One region of the Pseudoxanthomonas indica genome, then DNA from elsewhere that is predicted to be linked to it. Evidence: riboswitches for the same ligand, from Rfam matches in the RefSeq annotation. Region 1 holds a riboswitch; each other region holds the start of a gene.
The links. A riboswitch is a leader RNA that binds a small molecule or an ion and turns the genes downstream of it on or off. The one in region 1 is predicted to bind cobalamin.
Positions count from the first base shown of each region.

Region 1 (4,582 bases):
AGCTGTACGCGCACATGGCCATCCCGCTGATCAAGAACCTGCCCGCCTCGCAGGTCACCCAGCTGATCGCCAGCGAGCCGACTTCCGGCTTCTTTGCGCCGATCAAGCTGGCGTTCTTCGCGGCCTTGTTCCTGACCGCACCGTGGCTGCTGTTCCAGGCCTGGGGCTTCGTGGCGCCTGGCCTGTACAAGCACGAAAAGCGGCTGGCGATGCCGCTGCTGGTCTCGGCCATCGGCCTGTTCTACCTGGGCTGCGCTTTTGCCTATTTCCTGGTGCTGCCGGCCGTGTTCCATGGCCTGATGATGTTCACCCCGGACATCATCACCATCGCGCCGGACCCGGCGAAGTACCTGGACTTCGTGCTGGTGATCTTCATTGCCTTCGGCGTCAGCTTCGAACTGCCGGTCGCGCTGGTGATCCTGGCGTTGCTGGGCTGGGTCACCCCGCAGCAACTGCGCGAAGGTCGTGGCTACGCCATCGTCGGCATCTTCGTGGTCGCCGCGATCGTCACCCCACCGGACGTGGTGTCGCAGCTGATGCTGGCAGTGCCCATGTGCCTGCTCTACGAAGCCGGCATCCTGGCCGCTTCCTGGGTGGCGCCCAAGCGCGAAGAACCCAAGGACGCCTGAGCGCGGTCGTCCGGGCCGGCGACGCCTTCTTCATCGGTTAGCGCGGACACTGCCGCGATGACACGACCTGCCGGTTCCCTCCCGCTCTTCGGCCTGGCCATCGCTTTGCTGAGCGGCTGCCAGGACAACGCGCCTGCAGCGCCGCCGGTTGCCACCCATGCGCCACCCGCCACTGCGTCTCCGGCAGCGACCGCCGACACGCAGCGGCGAGCGTTCAAGCCGGTATTTGCCGACACCGATGCTGGCGTGGCGCTGTTGCCGGTAGAGGGATTCGACCTGCGCAACGATTTCAGTCGCAGCTATTTCGCCGGTGACCAATGGAAGAGTTCCGCCGGGCCGGACAGTGTCGGTCGCCCCTTGGCCGCTCTGGTTCTGCGGGGCTCGGACTCGCTCACCGCCGCCGAGCTGCGGCTGGGCAGCAGCAACAACGCCGGTGCGCTGGCCGAGTGCACCCAGGTCGCCAACAGCGCCGAGACCTCGCGCACGGAGGAAGTCCGCATCGATGGCCAAGTCTTCCATCATTTCCATGCCTCGGATGCGGCGATGAGCCATTACCTGGACGTGGATGCCTACCGCGCGGTGCGCCATGGCCACTGCATCGCCATCGACTTGCTGGTCATGGGCACCCGCCCCGAGGTCTACGATCCGCCGCGCCAGCCGCCCTTCGACCAGGCCACGGCCAAGGCCCGTCTGCAGCAGGCCCTTGCCGCGGTGAGAATCACCCGCTGACACTACCGGCAGTGGTTGACCTGCCAGACCGGCCCCACTATCTTGTGGCTGTCGGTTCTTCCGGTTGCCGCCGGAAGATGAAAAGGGAAGCCGGTCAGACACCGGCACTGCCCCGCAGCGGTAGGTGGAAACGAACCCGTCATTTGGCACTGGGGCACATGCCCTGGGAAGCGACGGGCTAGGAAGAAGCGAGAGCTTCCGCGTCCACGAGTCCGAAGACCTGCCGACAGCCGCGCGTTGCACATCGCGCGGTGCCGGCCGCGGAATCTCCGGGGGGAGATGGCTGGCGACGCAGACGCGTGGCCCTGGGCCCCGCGACCGTTCTCGGTCCCTGCGACGCCGCTGAACCACCGTGATCTTCCATCGGCCTGTGCTGCCTTCGAGGGACGGGCCGCCGCGTGCATCACGCAACGAGGAAGAACCGTGACCCAGACCCCGCCCGTGCTCGACGCCGTCGCCGAGCCCATCGCCAAAGATCCCGCCACCGCCGCTGACGCAGGTTTCCTGCTCACGTCGCCGCCCACCGCCACCGCCATGAGCGTGACCAAGCGCAATGGCGCGCGCGAGCCGGTGGACTTGAACAAGATCGTGCGCGCCATCCAGCGCAGCTGCGAGGGCCTGCACGCGATCGACCCGATGCGCGTGGCAACCCGCACCATCTCCGGCCTGTACGACGGCGCCAGCACGCGCGAGCTGGACGAATTGTCCATCCGCACCTCCGCCCTGCTGACCGCCGAAGAGCCCGAGTACAGCCGCCTGGCCGCACGCCTGCTCGCGGCCTACATCACCAAGGAAGTGACCAACCAGGAAATCCACGCGTTCTCGCAGTCGATCAGCCGCGGCCACGAGGTCGGCCTGATCAACGAGCGCCTGCTTCACTTCGTGCAGACCAACGCGCGCAAGCTCAATGACGCACTGGACGCCAGTCTGGATCTGCAGTTCGACTACTTCGGCCTGCGCACCCTGTACGACCGCTACCTGCTGCGCCATCCGCACACCCGCAAGGTGATCGAGACGCCGCAGCAGTTCTTCCTGCGCATCGCCTGCGCCTTGAGCGAGGACGTGCCCGAAGCGCTGGCGCTGTATCGGCGCATGGGCAACCTGGATTACCTGCCCAGCTCGCCCACGCTGTTCAACAGCGGCACCACCCACGAGCAGCTGTCGTCGTGCTTCCTGCTGGACTCGCCACAGGATTCGCTGGAGTCGATCTACCAGAAGTACGGCGACATCGCCCAGCTGTCCAAGTTCAGTGGCGGCATCGGCGTGAGCTACACCCGCGTGCGTTCGCGCGGCTCGCTGATCAAATCGACCAACGGTCATTCCAATGGCATCGTGCCCTGGCTGAAGACGCTGGATTCCTCGGTGGCTGCGGTCAACCAGGGCGGCAAGCGCAAGGGCGCGGCCTGCGTGTATCTGGAGCCCTGGCACGCCGACGTGGAAGAGTTCCTGGAACTGCGTGACAACACCGGCGACGAAGCGCGCCGCACGCACAACCTCAACCTGGCCAACTGGATCCCGGACCTGTTCATGCGTCGCGTCGAGTCCGATGGCGACTGGTCGATGTTCGATCCGCGCGTGGTGCCGGAGTTCACCGATCTGTTCGGCGAGGCGTTCGAGCGCGCCTACGAGCAGGCCGAGGCGCAGGGCAAGGCAGTGCGCAAGGTCAAGGCGCGTGATCTGTATGCGCGGATGATGCGTACCCTCGCCCAGACCGGCAATGGCTGGATGACCTTCAAGGACAAGTGCAACCGCGCCAGCAACCAGACCCTGCGCGCCGGCAACGTCATCCATCTGTCCAACCTGTGCACCGAGATCCTGGAAGTGACCTCGGCCGAAGAGACCGCAGTGTGCAACCTGGGTTCGATCAACCTGGGCCGTCACTTCGATGCCGACGGCTGGTTCGATTTCGACAAGCTGGCCGAGACCGTGCGGCTGGCCGTGCGCCAGCTGGATCGCGTGATCGATCTGAACTTCTATCCGATCGAATCGGCGCGCCGCGGCAACCTGCGCTGGCGTCCGGTCGGCCTGGGCGTGATGGGTCTGCAGGATGTGTTCTTCCGCCTGCGCCTGCCATTCGACAGCGCCGAAGCACGCGCGCTGTCCAACAAGATCGCCGAGACCGTGTACTTCCACGCGCTGGAAACGTCGGTGGAGTTGGCGCAGGAACGTGGCAAGCATCCGTCGTTTGCGGACACCCGCGCGGCCGAAGGCGAACTGCAGTTCGACGCCTGGGGCGTGGTGCCGGAGAACGCCGAGCGCTGGGATGGCCTGCGCCAGCGCATCCGCCAGCACGGTCTGCGCAACTCGCTGCTGATCGCCATTGCGCCTACCGCGACGATCGCCTCGATTGCCGGCTGCTACGAATGCGTCGAGCCGCAGGTCAGCAACCTGTTCAAGCGCGAGACGCTGTCCGGCGATTTCCTGCAGGTCAACCGCTACCTGGTCGAAGAGTTGAAGAAGCTCGGCCTGTGGACGCCGGAAATGCGCGACACCATCAAGCTGGCCGAAGGTTCGATCCAGGGCGTGGCGCAGATTCCCGAGGCGTTGCAGCTGATCTACCGCACCGCCTGGGAAGTGCCGATGCGTTCGCTGATCGACATGGCCGCCGGCCGCGGCGCCTTCATCGATCAGTCGGCCTCGCTCAACCTGTTCATGGAAAGCCCCAACATCGGCGCGATGTCGTCCATGTACATGTATGCGTGGAAGCAGGGCATCAAGACCACCTACTACCTGCGCTCACGTCCGGCCACGCGGATTGCCAAGACCACGGTGGGTGCGGCAGCGGCCGTGACACCGAAGCCGGAGTACACGCCCAGCGAGGCGATCGCCTGCTCGTTGGAAAATCCCGAGGCCTGCGAGGCCTGCCAGTAAGCCAATGCCCTTGCCGAGCCCCGCGATCGGCCCCCTCTCCCGCTTGCGGGAGAGGGCTGGGGTGAGGGCAAGAGCGAAGTCCGGACAAGTCCGCGCAAAGAGCGCCCCCATCCCAACCTTCCCCCGCAAGCGGGGGAAGGGGCAAGAGCCACTTCCCTGCAAGCGGGGATCAGCCCAACTCGGAACCACCATGTCTACCCACAACCGCCAGCTGCTGCTCGACCCGGGCTTTGAACTGACCCTGCGACCGATGCGCTATCCGCAGTTCTACGAGATGTACCGCAACGCCATCAAGAACACCTGGACGGTCGAAGAGGTGGACTTTGCGCTGGACGTCAACGATCTCAAGCACA
Region 1 is NZ_FUZV01000001.1:1,926,995-1,931,576, forward strand. It holds gene tatC (twin-arginine translocase subunit TatC) at 1-629, shown strand, start outside; gene B5X78_RS08940 (hypothetical protein) at 687-1,358, shown strand; cobalamin riboswitch at 1,394-1,600, shown strand; gene B5X78_RS08945 (ribonucleoside-diphosphate reductase subunit alpha) at 1,893-4,229, shown strand; gene B5X78_RS08950 (ribonucleotide-diphosphate reductase subunit beta) at 4,420-4,582, shown strand, end outside.

Region 2 (4,582 bases), on a different contig from region 1:
GCGCGGTTCGGCAGTTTCGGTGGCAGTCTCTACCGTCGCGCCCGCGGCATCGACGAGCGTCCGGTGGAGCCGGATCAACCGGTGCAGTCGATTTCGGCGGAAGACACCTTTGCCACCGACCTGCCGCTGTCCGGGCTGGACGAGGCGATTCGCCGACTGGCCGACAAGACCTGGACCGCCACGCGCAAGACCGATCGCGTGGGCCGCACCGTGGTGCTCAAATTGAAAACGGCACAGTTCCGGCTGCTCACGCGTAGTTTCACCCCGGAAGCGCCACCGTCTTCGCTGGAGGAACTGACGGCCATCGCGCTGGCGTTGAAAGATCGCGTCGACCTGCCCGCCGACACGCTGTATCGCCTGGTGGGCGTGGGCCTGGGCGGATTCCGTGAGCGCGGCGATGGCGTCAGCCAGCCAGGCTTGTTCGATGAGCCGTTGTCGACCGGGCTTGCCGAGGACGGCGCCGAAATCGCAGACGATTGATCGGGGCGGCGTGTGTTGCGCAATGGCGTGGCGAGTTAACAGAAGAAGAAAGGCCCGGCATAGCCGGGCATTTCCTGTTGCGGTGAACGATCAGCGCTTGGGCTGGTAACGCACGCTGAGGCCGTATTCGCGGCCGGGCTGGTTGTACCAGGCGACCGTTTCGTAGTGGCGATCAAAGACGTTGTCGGCCTTGGCCTGCAAGGTCCAGGAATCATTGATCGCGTATTCCAGGCGCAGATCGGTGGTGGCAAAACCGCTCAGGCGAACCGTGTTGGCCAGGTTGTCATAGCGGTAGCCGGCGCCATTGACCGACAAGCCGACCCGTACGTCGCCAAAGGCGCGATCGATATCGAAGCGGCCGGTGTTCTGCGCACGGCGCGGCAGCAGCTTGTCTTCGTTCGCGTCGTTGGAGCGATTGCGCGGATCGGTGTGGCTGAGCTGCGCGGACAGATCCCAGCCGGCCAGGGTGACGTCGACCGTGAACTCGGCGCCGCGGATGCGCGCTTCGTCCACCTGCACCATCTTGAACGTCTCGCCGCTGTAGGTGATCAGATCTTCGATGCGCGTGTCATAAGCATCGAAGGACCAGCGCCAATCGCGGCCGTACTGGGCGATGCCCAGGTTGAGGCTGCGCGACTTTTCCGGCTCCAGCGTGTCAGTGCCACTCCACGGGTCGTACAGATCGCTGAACGTGGGCGCCTTGAAGCCAGTGCCGTACGTGGCGCTGAGTTTGAGGCCGTGCGAAAGGTCCATGCCCCAGCCGACGCTGCCGGTGGTGTGGTTGCCGAACTGCTCGTTGTCGTCGTTGCGTGCGCTGGCCTGCAGACGATGCGCGCCAAAGCTGCCCTGGTACTCGACGAAACCGGCCACGTTGCGGCGGCTGTCCACGTCATATCCGGACGTGCTGTCCATATGGTCGATGTACCAGTCGGCGCCCACGCTCAGCAGCTGGCCGGCGCCAAGGCCGATGTCGGCCTGCGCCGACGCAGTATCGCGGTGGGTCTTGTTGCTGCCGAAGACTTCCATGCCGAACGAGGGCGGTCCGACGTTGTCGGCTTCATTGTCGCTACGGCCGGCGTTGAACGTCAGCGCAAACGTCTCCGACGGCGCATAGCGCAGCTTGGTGCTCAACACCTGCTGCACGCTGTCGGTGTGGTTGTAGTAGCCGTCGTAGTTGGTCGCGCCTTCGGCACGCAGCGCACTGGCCTCCCAGCTCAGCGTGTCGGTCAGCTTGTAGCCGCCGCGCAGGCTGAGCGACGCGTTGCGGTAGCCATCCCGATCCGGCTCGTCGGCGTAGCAACCCTGGAACAGCGTGGCCGAGCCGCGGCAGGCATTGATGCCATCCGTGCGCTGGTACGCCGCATCGACACCAAACCAGCCACGCTCACCACCACCGCCAAAGCCGGCGCTGCTCTGGCGCAGGCCGTTGCTGCCGCCACCGACCTGGAAGTACGGCGTGTAGGCGCCCTCGTTGCGGCGGGTGAAGATCTGGATCACGCCGCCAATGGCTTCCGAGCCGTACAGGCTGGAGTTGGGGCCGCGCATGATTTCGATGCGATCAACCTGCGCCAGCGGCAGATCCGGGATGGCCGCGGCGGCGAAGTCGGCCGAGTTCACGCGCACGCCATCGATCAGGATCAACGTGTGACTGGAGTTGGTGCCGCGCAAGAACAGCGAGGTCTGCTTGCCCAGTCCACCGCTGTTGGTCAGGTTGACGCCAGCGCGGCCGCGCAGCAGATCCTGCAGCGAATTGGCCTGGCTGCGATCGATGTCGGCGCGATCGATCACCTGCACCGGCACCAGGCTGTTTTCCAGCGAGACGGCGGTGCGGGTGCCGGTGACGACGACGTCATCCAGTTCGGTGGTGTTGTCCTGCGCAAAGGCCAGGACGGGCAAGGCCAGGGTGATGGCCAGGCTGATGAGGCGAAGTTGTGGCATTGAGGCGGTGCTCCGTGCGCCGCGCGCTCCCGCGCGACTGTGGTCGGGGAGGTTGCGCAACGGCGGGAACAACAGCGGACGGGCCAGGCGGAGAATGCAGAATGCGCGCGGCGGGCCGCCGCAACGCCCACCGCGTCGCAACCAGTCATCTTCCAGGCCGGTCTCCGGACTCGCGAGCGCGAAGGGTCTCTTCGCCGCCCAGACGCCTTCCCGTGCATGCACAGTGGCTGCTTGTCTGGACTTGTCTCGCTTACCGTTGCGGGGGCAGCGCCGGAATGGCTCGGCATATCGAGTGATACGCGATGCTTCACCGGCTTCCCGTTTCAACGCAGGGACAAAACGTCCGTGCGTCACCCGAAAGCCGGCGCAGTCTAGCAGAACCGCGCGCCTGCCCGGGCCGTGGGCTGGCTAGAATGCCTTCCCCCTTGCCGCAGGAACCACCGTGTCTTTCGATTGGATCGCCGACAGCCCGCCCTTGCCCTCCGCCGAACACCGCGAGCGCGCTGTCGCGCGGCAGGCGCGCCTGACCAAGCCGGCCGGATCCCTGGGCCGGATGGAAAGCGTGGCCATCGAGTTGGCGGCGCTGCAACGCCGCGACCGGCCTGGCGCACGGCAGGTGCCCGTGCTGATATTCGCCGGCGATCATGGCGTGGCCGCACAAGCCATCTCGGCTTACCCGCAGGAAGTGACCGTGCAGATGCTGCATAACTTCGCCAGTGGTGGCGCCGCGATTGCGGTGTTGGCGCGCGAGCTGGAGTTGTCGCTGCAGGTGATTGATGCCGGCTCGGTGGCCACGCACGCGATTGCTGGCGTGATCACCGACAAGCCTTGCCTGGGCACGCGCGATATCAGTCGCGAGGCGGCAATGAGCGAGGGCGAACTGGCCCATGCGCTGTCGGCGGGACGACGCGCGCTGGCCACTTGCGTAGAGCCCGATCTGGTGGTGCTGGGCGAGATGGGCATCGGCAATACCACGGCCGCCAGCGCCCTGGCGTGTGCCCTGACCGGCTTGTCGCCTGCGCAGCTGGTGGGCGCCGGCACCGGTCTGGACGCAGCCCGCATTGCCCACAAGCGCAGCGTGGTGGAGCAGGCGCTGGCCTTGCATGGTCCGGCACTGGCTGATCCGCAGGCGCCGGCGTGGGAAGCCCTGCGCCGCCTTGGCGGGCTGGAAATCGCAGCGATGGCGGGCGCGATGATCGCGGCCGCTCAGCGCGGCGTGCCGGTGCTGGTCGATGGCTTCATCGTTTCCGTGGCGGCCTTGGCCGCGATCACACTGCAACCGCAGCTGCGACCGTGGTTGTTGTTCTCGCATCAATCGGCCGAACTCGGCCACGCCCATGTGCTGGCAGCACTGCAGGCGCAGGCGCTGCTGCAGCTGGATCTGCGCCTGGGCGAGGGCAGTGGTGCGGCATTGGCGGTGCCGCTGCTGCGGCTGGCTTGCGCGCTCCACAACGACATGGCGACCTTTGAAGATGCGGCCGTATACAATCGCGGTGATGCCGGGTGATTGTCGATCTGGTCCGCCATGGCGACACCGGCAGGCGCGGCCATTTTGATGGTCGCCATGATCCGCCGCTGTTGGCCGATGCCTGCGCTGCGTGGCCTGCTGCGCCGCAGGTGGCATGGAGCCAAATCGTCAGTTCGCCGCTGCAACGCGCGCGCCAGACGGCGCAGGCCTGGCTAGGCGCTGCCGCACCACCTCTGCTGATTTCGCAAGACTGGAGCGAATGGCATTTCGGCGAGTGGGAGGGCCTGTCGCAGGAACAAATCGCGGCAAGCGAAGCGGGGCGCGCGGCGCTGGCCGCGTTCCAGCGCGACCCGGTCAGGTTTCCACCACCAAACGCCGAGCCCTGGCCGCTGTTCCAGGCGCGGGTGGAACGCGCGCTGCGGGCGCTGGCGACGCGGGATGATGCGGCACGGGTGCTGGTGGTCAGTCATGCCGGGCCGATTCGGCTGGCGATTTCGCTGGCCTGCGGCTTGCCCCTTTCAGCGCTCTGGGCCATGCGCATCGAGTACGGCACGCGCGTGCGCCTGCGCATCGGCCTGGACGGCAGCGACCGGTTGTGGGGCGAACTGATTGAACTGAGGCAAACATGCGACTGAGAGGATTGATCCTGGCGGTGCAATTCCTGACCCGTCTGCCGACGCCGCAGCTGCGCGATTT
Region 2 is NZ_FUZV01000002.1:101,524-106,105, forward strand. It holds gene dinB (DNA polymerase IV) at 1-480, shown strand, start outside; gene btuB (TonB-dependent vitamin B12 receptor) at 571-2,418, opposite strand; cobalamin riboswitch at 2,557-2,791, opposite strand; gene cobT (nicotinate-nucleotide--dimethylbenzimidazole phosphoribosyltransferase) at 2,861-3,925, shown strand; gene B5X78_RS11095 (histidine phosphatase family protein) at 3,922-4,521, shown strand; gene cobS (adenosylcobinamide-GDP ribazoletransferase) at 4,512-4,582, shown strand, end outside.
Region 2: linked by a shared signal. The riboswitch ahead of btuB (TonB-dependent vitamin B12 receptor) and the one ahead of B5X78_RS08945 (ribonucleoside-diphosphate reductase subunit alpha) in region 1 are both predicted to bind cobalamin.

Region 3 (4,582 bases), 1.7 Mb from region 1:
CATCGCAACGACTGGCGTGTGCCAGACCCAGGACACATCCAGTGCGACGGGCGAAATGGATGCGCAGCAGCGATTCCAGGCGCTGGACGCCGACCATGATGGCCTGCTCAGCAAGTACGAGTACGACAGCGATGTGCTGATGGCGGTGGCGGATGCCAATCGCGATGGTCTGGTTTCGCCGCAGGAACTGGAACAGGCGCTGGGCCCTCAGGCCCCCGGCACCAAATCGATGGCCAGCAGGATGATTGCGGCCGATATTGACCGCGACGGCCAGCTCAACGAAGACGAGTTGAGGAATGCCATGGAGCTGCGCTTCAAGTGGCTGGACCGCAACGCCGACGGCAATCTGGATCTGGAAGAAATGCGCGCCGGCTATGGTGTTCGCGTGCGGCCGTGAGGCAGTCGCACCTCAAGATTTCCTGGCGAGCCTCGACCCACTGACGTACGGGTTGCCGCGCACATACCAGCGCCAGGGATGATCCTTGGCTTGCGAAATACCGATGCGGGGCCCGGCGACGGGATCGAGCGGTGGCGGCGTCCCGTCATCGAGCACGCGAAATCCGCGATCCCCTTTAATCAAGTCGGCGCCATCCTGTCCACCGGTGATGCCCATCGCCTGGGCCAGACGGGCAGGGCCGCTGCCGATGTCCTTCAAGCGCGCCGGGTTTCCTCGCGCCTCACGCATGGCCTCCAATCCTGCCACGGGTTCGATGGCCCGCAACAGCACGCCCCAGCCCTGGCCTTCTTTGCCGCAGACGGTATTCGCGCACCAGTGCATGCCGTAGGTGAAGTAGACATACAGGTGCCCGGCGGGGCCGAACATGGTGGCGTTGCGTTTGGTGGGGCCACGGAATGTGTGCGCGGCGGGATCCTCGGCACCGCAATAAGCCTCGACCTCGACGATGCGGCCGGCGCGGCCGTCATCGCGGGCAATGATCTTGTTCAGCAGGTCGGGTGCAACCACGCGCGGATCGCGCCTGAAAAACCGACGTGGAAGCGTTGTGCCCGGCCATCGTGTACTTGTCATCGCGCCCTCGCTGTCAGTGACAGAGTGCCAGTCCACGACGCTCGACTTGTGAATGAAACAGCCAACGCCGCGCGGCTGGTAGCCCCGCTTGCGGCGGGGGTACTATGCCCTCCAGCCATGTGCTACTCCGCCCAAATTACCGCCCACTACAAGAAGTTCGTGCGCCAGCACGGCGCCATCATGGGCTTGAAGGAATTCACCGAGCTGCTGCTGGCCGACAGCAAGAAGAAGGGCAAGGGCAGGATGCCCAAGGCGATGGAGGAATGGTTCCGCGATGCCGACTCGCCGCAGGAGCGCGATATCTGGAGCCTGATCCAGGCGCAGCGGCAGGTGCGCGAGCTGGAGCTGCAGCAGGAGATGTTCAAGCAGGCCAAGCGCCTGGCGGATGCCGAGCGCAGCCTGCAAACCAAGAGCACCAAGAAGGCGCAGGATGACCAGCGCATTGCGCGCAGCAAGGTGGAAAAGCTGCGCGGCGATCTGGCCGACCTGCGCCGGCACGAGACGCAGGCACGCGACTTCCGTTTCTTTCCCGGCAACTACGCGCCATTGCTGGTGGCGGAGAACGATCAGCTGGTGGTCTACCCGATGCGCTACCAGTGCAGGCTTCCGGGTTGGACGGAGACCATCGAGCGCAAGTATCCGGGTACCTACAACGCCCGGCGCGATTCGCTGGCCAAGTCCTGGAGCCTGCTGTTCGGCCATCAGCATGGCCTGCTGATCGTTGATACGTTCTACGAGAACGTGCAGGGCGCCGATGGCAAGAACCAGGTGCTGCAGTTCACTCCGCGCACGGGTGAGCCGATGCTGGTGCCGTGCCTGTGGAATCGCTCCGTGGATCCGAGAGGCGAAGAGCCCGATCTGCTGTCCTTTGCCGCCATCACCGACGAGCCGGAGCCCGAAGTGGCCGCCACCGGCCATGACCGCACCATCATCAACCTCAAGCCCGAACATGTGCAGGCGTGGTTGCACCCGGACCCGGATCAGTTGGACGAGCAGTACCGGATTCTGGATGACCGCCAACATCCGTATTACGAGTGGCAGGAAGCGGCTTGACGCCGCCCCAACCGCCGCCGTATCTTCCCCTCCGTCGAAGGTATCCATCTCTTCAACCCGATGAAGCGATGGATTTAATAGGGAAGCCGGTGCGGACCTTCCAGGTCCTATTCCGGCGCTGCCCCGCAGCGGTATTTGGAAACGAACTCCGTCATCAGCACTGGCCCGCAAGGCCGGGAAGCGACGGACAGTAGGCCGCCACGCATCCGCGTGGACCCGTCCATGAGCCCGAAGACCTGCCTCGGCCGGAAGACCCGCGTCTTCCGCTGACCTGGATTCCCGAGGGGGGAAGGCCGGTGCCTGGCGGGCCGCGTGCAAGCCAGCCTCGCCATATCCCCGTTCTGGAAACCGGATCGCCCGAGGGGGCGAAGGTCGCTGGCGTCGTGGCTGCGCGGATGACCTTCGCGTGGGTCGATGCGGTTCCTTCGTTCCTCATCCGACCACGAATGAGGATCTGTCCATGAGCACCACCCGCAATTCCGGCTTCCCGCGCATCGGCGCCCGCCGCGAACTCAAGCAAGCCCTGGAAACCTGCTGGCGCGGCGAATCCAGTGCCGAAGACCTGCAGCGCACCGCTCGCGAACTTCGCCATCGCCACTGGCAACTGCAGGCCGACGCCGGCATCGACATCGTGCCCTGCAACGATTTCTCGCTGTACGACCAAATGCTCGATACCGCGTTCCTGTTCGACGCCATACCCGACGACTACCGCGCGCTGGCTGATCGCGATCCGCTCGCCGGCTACTTCGCCCTCGCTCGCGGCCACCAGAAAGATGGCGTGGATCTGCGTGCGCTGGAAATGACCAAGTGGTTCGACACCAACTACCACTATCTGGTGCCGGAACTGCACGCCGCCCAGCAGTTCCGCCTGCGCGGCGACAAGCCGCTGGCCGAGTTCCTGGAAGCCAAGGCGGCCGGTCATCACGCGCAGCCAGTGCTGCTGGGGCCGGTGAGCTTCTTGTGGCTGTCCAAGTCGGTGGATGGCAGCGACCGGCTTGAACTACTGGATCGCCTGCTGCCGGTCTACGCCGAGCTGCTGAGCCGCCTGCACCAAGCCGGCGCCGATTGGGTGCAGGTCGACGAACCCTGCCTGGTGCTGGATGCCGATCCGCGCCTGCAAGCCGCCTGGCAGCACGCCTACGCCGTGCTCGCGCAGCAGCCACGGCCCAAGCTGCTGCTGGCCAGCTACTTCGGCAGCGTCGGCGACAATCTGGATCTGGTCAGCGGTTTGCCGGTGGAAGGCCTGCATCTGGATCTGGTGCGCGGCGTGGATCAGCTCGATGCCCTGCTGCAACGTTGGCCACGTGGCCGAGTGCTCTCGGCCGGCCTGATCGACGGCCGTAATATCTGGCGCGCCAACCTGGACCACGCACTGGTGCTGGCGCGTTACGCGCAAGGCCATGTCGGCGCGGAGAATCTGTGGCTGGCGCCGTCCTGCTCGCTGTTGCATGTGCCCGTCGATGCCGATGACGAAACTGCACTGGACGCCGAATTGCGCGGTTGGCTGGCCTTCGCCAAGCAGAAGCTGGAGGAACTGCGTCTGCTCGGCGATGCATTGCTCAACCAACCACACGCTGACGCCGCACTCGCCCGGGCCCGTGAGCGCCACGAAGCCCGCCGCCGCTCGCAACGCGTGCATCGCCCGGAAGTCGCTGAGCTGCAGGCATCGCTCACCGCCGAATGGTCGCAGCGCCCGGCCCCCTACGAAACACGTCGCGCGCGCCAGCAAGAGCGCCTGCAACTGCCCGCATTCCCCACCACCACCATCGGCTCATTCCCGCAGACCCACGAAGTCCGCCAAGCCCGCGCCCGCCATCGCGCCGGCAAACTCAGCGACGGTGACTACCAGGCTTACCTAGCTAGCGAGATCGAGCGCTGCGTGCGGGTGCAGGAAGAACTCGACATCGACGTGCTCGTGCACGGCGAATTCGAGCGCAATGACATGGTCGAGTATTTTGGCGAGCAGCTCGAAGGATTCGCCTTCACCCGTCAGGGTTGGGTGCAGAGCTATGGCTCACGCTGCGTGAAGCCACCGATCATCTTCGGCGATGTCTGGCGCCCGACGCCGATGACGGTGGCCTGGACCCGGTACGCGCAGTCGCTGACCACGCGGCCGATGAAAGGCATGCTGACCGGCCCGGTGACGGTGCTGCAGTGGTCGTTTGTTCGCGATGATCAATCCCGTGCCGATACCTGCCGTCAGATCTCGCTGGCTCTGCGCGAGGAAGTGCGCGATCTGGAAGCGGCCGGCATAGCCGTCATCCAGATCGACGAGCCGGCCCTGCGCGAAGGCCTGCCGCTGCGTCGCGCCGAATGGGCGAGCTATCTGGATTGGGCGGTGGAATGCTTCCGCATCACCGCCGGGGTGGCGGGCGAGGGCACCCAGATCCATACCCACATGTGCTACTCGGAGTTCAACGACATCATCGAGGCGGTGGCGGCGATGGATGCCGATGTCATCTCCATCGAGACCTCGCGCTCGCGGATGGAATTGCTGGATGC
Region 3 is NZ_FUZV01000001.1:265,919-270,500, reverse strand. It holds gene B5X78_RS01205 (EF-hand domain-containing protein) at 1-397, shown strand, start outside; gene B5X78_RS01200 (DNA-3-methyladenine glycosylase) at 410-1,027, opposite strand; gene B5X78_RS01195 (SOS response-associated peptidase family protein) at 1,145-2,080, shown strand; cobalamin riboswitch at 2,102-2,338, shown strand; gene metE (5-methyltetrahydropteroyltriglutamate--homocysteine S-methyltransferase) at 2,541-4,582, shown strand, end outside.
Region 3: linked by a shared signal. The riboswitch ahead of metE (5-methyltetrahydropteroyltriglutamate--homocysteine S-methyltransferase) and the one ahead of B5X78_RS08945 (ribonucleoside-diphosphate reductase subunit alpha) in region 1 are both predicted to bind cobalamin.